DNA from 3 places in the Streptomyces sp. NPDC048643 genome. Region 1 is predicted to be linked to each of the others. Evidence: riboswitches for the same ligand, from Rfam matches in the RefSeq annotation. Region 1 holds a riboswitch; each other region holds the start of a gene.
The links. A riboswitch is a leader RNA that binds a small molecule or an ion and turns the genes downstream of it on or off. The one in region 1 is predicted to bind S-adenosylmethionine.
Positions count from the first base shown of each region.

Region 1 (2,255 bases):
TCGTCACGAGCAGCGACCGCCACAGCACCTCACCCTTGCCGGGCACGGCCGGCATCCGGGGAAGGATGTCGTCGCGGTGCACGACTCTCGCGCCCGCGGCGGCGGCGACCGCGGAGGTGCGGTCCGTGGAGCCCGAGTCCACGACGACGATCTCGTCGACGAGGGGCACCTGCTGCATCAGGTCGTGGCGGATGATCGAGACGATCTCGCCGACCGTCTCCTCCTCGTTGAGCGCGGGCAGCACGACGCTGACCGTCGATCCGGAGGTGCGTTTCGCGGCCATGATCTTGTGGAGCGGCCGGTCGGTCAGGGACCAGGAGCGTGTGCTCAGCCAGCGTTCGACGTCATTCAGCACGGTCTGCGGCTCCTCACTGTCTGATCACACGCTCTCATCAGCGTGCCCGCTGCGGCCAGCGGCTGATCGCTTGCCGTCGTCTCGCGGTTCGGACGACTGCTTCAACTGTCCTGGCCTTCGGTTACAGTCTTGAACAACGCTGATGACCATCGCATGTCCTGGATCATCGGCGCGTAATATGCTCAACAGTTCAACAATCGAATACCGCTCATCCAGAGGGGCAGAGGGATACGGCCCGTTGAAGCCCCGGCAACCCTCCAGCCGGTCTCGTACCGATCGCCAGACGATCGCGTCGCGAGGCTCCCGGCTAGGGAAGGTGCCAAATCCGTCTCACGGCGAAGTGCGTCGTGAGGAAGATGAGGAGAAAGGGCCTCGCCTCCATGGCTGCGCAGACAGTTGCAAGCACCACGAACTCCGCAGAAGCGGTCGATCTCGGCCCGGCCGCGGCGCTTTCCTGCCGCGAGTGCGGACACCGCGTCCCCCTCGGTCCGGTCTTCGCCTGCGAGGAGTGTTTCGGCCCGCTGGAGATCGCGTACGACTTCTCGGCCTACGAAACCGAGGAACTCCGCAAGCGCATCGAAGCGGGACCCGCGAACATCTGGCGCTACGCGCCGCTGCTGCCCGTCCCCGCGGACGTGGCGGACAAGCCGAACATCAACCCGGGCTGGACCAAGCTCGTGCAGGCCGACAACCTGGCCCGCGAGCTCGGCGTCGACGCCGGCAAGCTCTTCGTCAAGGACGACTCCGGCAACCCCACGCACTCCTTCAAGGACCGCGTCGTCGCCCAGGCCATCGAAGCGGCCCGCGTCTTCGGCTTCACCACCCTCTCCTGCTCGTCCACGGGCAACCTCGCCGGCGCCGTCGGCGCCGCGGCGGCCCGCGCCGGCTTCCGCTCCTGCGTGTTCATCCCGCACGACCTGGAGCAGGGCAAGGTCGTCATGGCCGCGGTCTACGGCGGCGAACTGGTCGGCATCCAGGGCAACTACGACGACGTGAACCGCTTCTGCTCCGAGCTGATCGGCGACCCGGCCGGCGAGGGCTGGGGCTTCGTCAACGTCAACCTCCGCCCGTACTACGCCGAGGGCTCCAAGACGCTGGCGTACGAGATCTGCGAGCAGCTCGGCTGGAAGCTCCCGGACCAGCTGGTCGTGCCGATCGCCTCCGGCTCCCAGCTTACGAAGATCGACAAGGGCCTCCAGGAGCTGATCAAGCTCGGACTCGTCGAGGACAGGCCCTACAAGATCTTCGGCGCGCAGGCCGAGGGCTGCTCGCCCGTCTCCGTCGCCTACAAGGCCGGCCACGACGTGGTCCGGCCGCAGAAGCCGGACACCATCGCCAAGTCGCTCGCCATCGGCAACCCCGCCGACGGGCCCTACGTGCTCGACATCGCGCGGCGCACCGGCGGTGCCGTGGAGGACGTGAACGACGCGCAGATCGTCGACGCGATCAAGCTGCTCGCGCGCACCGAGGGCATCTTCGCGGAGACCGCGGGCGGGGTGACCGTCGGCGTCACCCGCAAGCTGATCGAGAACGGTCTGCTCGACCCGTCCCTGACCACCGTCGTCCTCAACACCGGCGACGGCCTGAAGACTCTGGACGCGGTGGCCTCGGACACCGGGCTGACCGCGACCATCCGCCCGAACCTCGACTCCTTCCGAGAGGCTGGCCTCGCATCATGAGCGTCAATGTCCGCATCCCCACCATCCTGCGCACCTACACCGGGGGTGCCGCCGAGGTGACGGCCGAGGGCACGACCCTCGCCGAGGTCATCGCCGACCTGGAGAAGAACCACACGGGCATCAGCGCGCGCGTCCTGGACGACCAGGGCAAGCTGCGCCGCTTCGTCAACGTGTACGTGAACGACGACGACGTGCGCTTCGAGCAGGGCCTGGAAACGGCG
Region 1 covers NZ_JBEZHO010000008.1:76,808-79,062, forward strand. The annotation lists gene AB0C62_RS10700 (glucosyl-3-phosphoglycerate synthase) at 1-355, opposite strand, end outside; SAM riboswitch class I at 561-718, shown strand; gene thrC (threonine synthase) at 736-2,034, shown strand; gene AB0C62_RS10710 (MoaD/ThiS family protein) at 2,031-2,255, shown strand, end outside.

Region 2 (2,255 bases), on a different contig from region 1:
ACCCCGTCGCGTTCCTGTCGTCCGGGGCCGCCGCGTACGCCGCGCTCACCCGGCTCGCCGGCGTGCGCCCCGGCGACACCGTCCTCGTCACCGGAGCCGCGGGAGCCGTCGGGAGTCTCGCGGGCCAGGTGGCCCGACTCCTCGGCGCGGAGCGGGTCGTGGGCAGTACCCGTTCGCCGCGCAAGGCCGAACGCCTCAAGGCCGAACTCGGCTACGACGCGGTGGTGGTCCCCGGCACGGCACCGCTCGCCGAACAGCTCGCCGCCGCGGCGCCCGACGGCATCGACGTGCTCCTCGACACCGTCGGCGGCGAACAGTTGACCGCGGCCGTCGGCGCGGCACGGCGGGGGGCGCGGTTCGCGTTGGTGGGCGCGCTCTCCGGGCAGCTGTCGGCCGAACACGACCGCGACGGCACCACCTCGCCCGCGGAGATCGACACGTTCCGTGTCATCACGCTGGGGATCACGCTGCGCGGATTCAGCAGCTCGGACCTCGGTGAAGCGGCCGAGGAGTGGAACAAACGCTTCGGGGACTGGCTGCGCTCCGGTGAGATCGTCTTCCCTCACGTCCGGATCGCGGGCATTGACCGCGCACCCTGGGCGTTGCAGGAACTGTTCGAGGGGCGGCACACCGGCACCGTCGTCGTGGACCTTACGTAGCGGTCGGCTCAGCGGTGCCGTGGACTCCCGCGTCCTCGAAGATCATCGACGCGGCACCGGGTGAAGGCGGGGAGCGGATGCGGATCGGGGATGCGGCGGCGGCGGCCGGTACGACAGCACGCGCGCTGAGGTTCTACGAGGAGCGCGGATTGCTGCCACCACCGCGGCGCACCGCGGCCGGGCAGCGCGAGTACGGTCCCGGCGACGTCGCCCGGGTGAGGGTGATCCGGGACCTGCTCGCCCTCGGCCTGACGGTGGAGGACCTGTGCGGCCTGGCCGACCGCATCCCCCTGCTCATGGACGACCCGCGCAGACGGTGTTCCGGCGGCACGGACGGTCCCGGCGCCGGCGTCGTGCACCGCCGACTGGCCGCGCTCGACGCCGAGATCGACCGTCTCACCCGGCTGCGCACGCGCCTGGCCGCTCAGACGGGCCGCACGACCGACTGATCCTGAGGGGCACGTCGGTCGGGGGCGGCACAGCAGGCTCCGCCATCACGGTCGATCACGACGGCCGGTGTCCGGCACCCCTTGAGGACCGCACCAAGGTCCGCGCGATCAGGGCCAGTTGTTGCAGACACATGAATTCCCGCGACTCGACGTGCTGTGGCTCCTGGTCCGACGCCCTTCCACGCGATCTCGTCATTGACGGATCGGAGCATCGATTCGTACGATCGCGACCGGCATTGAGTGTCAGCGTCAAGCCCTGGCTCGCTGACCGGCAACCCTCCTCCGCGGTGGGGTGCTCCAGGTGAAAGCCCGGCGGGGTCGCCCGACCCCGCAAGCGCGAACCCCCGGCAGGGGGACGAGATGGGAGGCCCGTCGTGCGGAACAGCAGCAGCGACCTGAGCGCCTCGATCGCGGCCGCGGCGATGTTCTCCGGCTTCTCGCGCCGCCGCCACATCGACCTGGAGCGCTCCGCCAGCTGTCTGTGTAGCGGCTGACCACACGCCCTGCCGACCGACGCCCTCCGTCGGTCCGTTCGTACGGCGGCGAACAACAGCTCCCGGTCCTCCCGGCGTCATGAGGTCGGCGTGCGCGCGTCGCACGCCATCGCCGACGCACCCCTTCCTGCCCGGCTCGGGCCCGGCCCTTCGTCCGGGACCCGCGCCTGAGTGTCTGTTCCGACTTTCTCGTCCGAACGGTGCCGCCCGTCCACGGCTGCGCCGTCCCGCTTCGCCATGTCCGCTCCGGACAGGCGCGGCGACTCTGGAGTAGGAGAACCCCTTCCGTGACATCCCATCCGGACACCCGATCCGCCCGATGGACAGCAGCCGCCGCTGTCGTGACGAGCGGCATCCTGCTGAGCGGCTGCTCGTCGAGCGACGGCACCGGTTCGACCGACACCGACGCCCGGGCCAGGTCCGGTGGCACGCTGACCTTCGCGGTGGGATCCGACGCCGGCTGCGTGGACCCGCAGCAGGTGGGCAGCAACGACAGCATCTACTCGCTGCGCCAGGTCGTGGACTCCCTGACCGACCAGGACCCCAGGACCGGCAAGATCGTGCCCTGGCTGGCGAAGAGCTGGGACATCAGCTCGGACACGAAGACGTTCACCTTCCACCTGCGGTCGGGTGTGACGTTCAGCGACGGCTCG
Region 2 covers NZ_JBEZHO010000028.1:49,168-51,422, reverse strand. The annotation lists gene AB0C62_RS25525 (NADP-dependent oxidoreductase) at 1-659, shown strand, start outside; gene AB0C62_RS25520 (MerR family transcriptional regulator) at 737-1,108, shown strand; SAM riboswitch class IV at 1,341-1,451, shown strand; gene AB0C62_RS25515 (putative leader peptide) at 1,483-1,602, shown strand; gene AB0C62_RS25510 (ABC transporter substrate-binding protein) at 1,890-2,255, shown strand, end outside.
Region 2: it holds a riboswitch for S-adenosylmethionine, as region 1 does, so the genes downstream of both, AB0C62_RS25515 (putative leader peptide) here and thrC (threonine synthase) in region 1, are expected to answer to the same signal.

Region 3 (2,255 bases), on a different contig from region 1:
TCCTACGACTGGTTCGGCTCGCTGGCTCTCGCACCGCTCGGACTGCTCGTCGCCGGGCCCGTCGCCACCGCCGTGGGGACGGACAAGGCCCTGGCGGGGTGCGCCGCCCTGATCGTCCTGGCCACGGCGGCCACCCTGTTGTCACCCCAGGTACGCAGCCTGCGCGCCACCGTCGACAAGCCCCCGGCACCGGTGCCCGCGCCCAGGGCCGTGGAGTGCGAGACGGGCGAGGAGGCGGCCGGCTGACCCGTGGGCGCCTGCCGCTTCCGCGGGCCCGCGTGGCCAGACACGAGTGGGTCGTGGGAGAGGCCCGCGAGGACTTCGGCCCTTTCCTCGCGGGCCGGGGCTCACGCCGCGGCGCGCACTCCGTCGTTCCCGGTCCGGAAGGCGGGGAGCTCACCGAGGCGGTGGACGTAGTCGCGCAGGCGCGGGTGGGAGCACAGGACTTCGGCCGGGCCGAGTTGGGAGAGAGCCACCCACGCGTCCACATCCGCCGCTGTCAGGCTGTCCCCCAACACGAACGCGGCGCCGGTGAGTTGGCAGTCCAGGAGATCCAGGGCCGCCGTGCGGTCCGTGGGGCGCGCGGACGGGGTGACGTCCCGGTCGAGAAGGTCCCGAAGGGCCTCGATGTCGGCCGCCAGGGACGGCGGGAGCAGGGTGGGCGCGTCGCCCCCCGCGTGCTCGGACGGCAGGCCGGTGAGGTCGCGGAGGATGTCGGAGGTGTCGTTGCTGACGATGCGTCCGGTCCAGCGGTCGCAGAGCGCGGGTGCCGTGAACGGTCCGTCGTAGTGGTGTTCGGTGGCCTCGTAGGCGCGGCGCAGCGAGGCGAAGGCGTCGGGCGTTCCGGCGGGGTGGGTGAGCAGGGTCGTGGCGACCGAGTTCGTCAGGCCCAGCAGGCCGAGTGTGATCGAGATACGCAGCGAGCGCGGACAACTCGCCGCGAGATACACCTCGTAGCGGTGCGGCGCCGGGTAGAAGCCGCCGGCCAGACCGACTCCGATGCGGCTGTGGGCGGTGCGGGGGAGGGGCGGGACGGAGGTCCTGGAGCGGGTGGCCGAAGGGGACGGACTCGGGCCACCGGCGCGGGTGAACAGACCTTCTCCGTCATCGGTGTGGGTGGTCGAACTCTGGCCGCAGGGACGGGATCCGGCTGTGCTGGAACCGCGCGAAGCTGTCTCGGGCATGACTCTCCCTAGGGGGAACGAGGAAGCCATCGCCGCCTTGTGGGCATGGGCGATGAGCGGCTGAATGCGAAGCGACCGCGCCGAACGCGCGGGCCAGGACCGAAACGGGCCGGCAGCGGATCAGTAGGCGCTGGAGACGCGCAACAGATCGATGTGCAGGCGCCTCGTCAAGTCGTTCCTCGGCATTCTCACCGGTCCCACCTCCGGGGCTCGCGGGACGCGAGACCACGCTTGCCCCACCGCACCGGCGGGACCCGGTCGTCACCCGGGGCACCCCGTCGCGGTGGAAGGGTTGCCTGTCAGCGAGCCGGGGCCGATGACCACAGGAGCGGGCGAACCCGCGCCGTGGGCGCTGACAATCGTGACCGTCCATGCCAGTCTCGATGCGCCCCGCGGCGCCGTCAAGAAGGCGGACGACGCGGTCTCACCTGGTGGGCACGCGCATTGACATTCTTTTCGGGCCGGGCCTAACGTGCGGCCCACAACGAGATGCCCCAGGGCCGGAGAAGTGATGGTGACAGCGATGTACGCAGCTGACGGGACGGCCGCTTGGCGGCGCCTCGGCCGCGACGTGCTGTGCGCGGACCGCTCCGTCGACCTGCTGCGCGTCAACAGCGCACTGTGTACGGGCATGTGTCGCACCCTCCGCCAAGGCTGACGGCTCTTCCTCCGAGTCTCTGACGACCACCGCTGTCGCGGTGTCCCCCTCTCCGTCCAGCCCCCGTTCCCGTGCGCCCGTGTCTCGTCGTGTGCTGAGCCCTCACGGCTCCACATCACGCTGCCGCTCGCCGTGGTCCGGGGTGTCCGAATCCGCTGGAGCTCTCCATGAGTGAATCTCCGGGCATAGCTGTGTCCTCCGGATCAGCGCCGCCCGCCGAGGTGATCCCCCGTTCCGACGTCCCCGCCGCGCCGAAGCCCCTGACGGCGCAGCGCGTCCTTCCGCTCCGGCGTCCCGGCCGCTGGATCATCACGGCCGTCGTGCTCGTGCTGGTCGCCCAGATCGCCCACGGCCTGGTGACCAACCCCTTCTACCAGTGGGACCGGTTCCAGTACTGGTTCCTGCGCCCGACG
Region 3 covers NZ_JBEZHO010000005.1:16,760-19,014, forward strand. The annotation lists gene AB0C62_RS06755 (MFS transporter) at 1-246, shown strand, start outside; gene AB0C62_RS06760 (cell envelope biogenesis protein OmpA) at 348-1,184, opposite strand; gene AB0C62_RS06765 (putative leader peptide) at 1,305-1,370, opposite strand; SAM riboswitch class IV at 1,407-1,551, opposite strand; gene AB0C62_RS06770 (hypothetical protein) at 1,708-1,842, shown strand; gene AB0C62_RS06775 (amino acid ABC transporter permease) at 2,010-2,255, shown strand, end outside.
Region 3: it holds a riboswitch for S-adenosylmethionine, as region 1 does, so the genes downstream of both, AB0C62_RS06765 (putative leader peptide) here and thrC (threonine synthase) in region 1, are expected to answer to the same signal.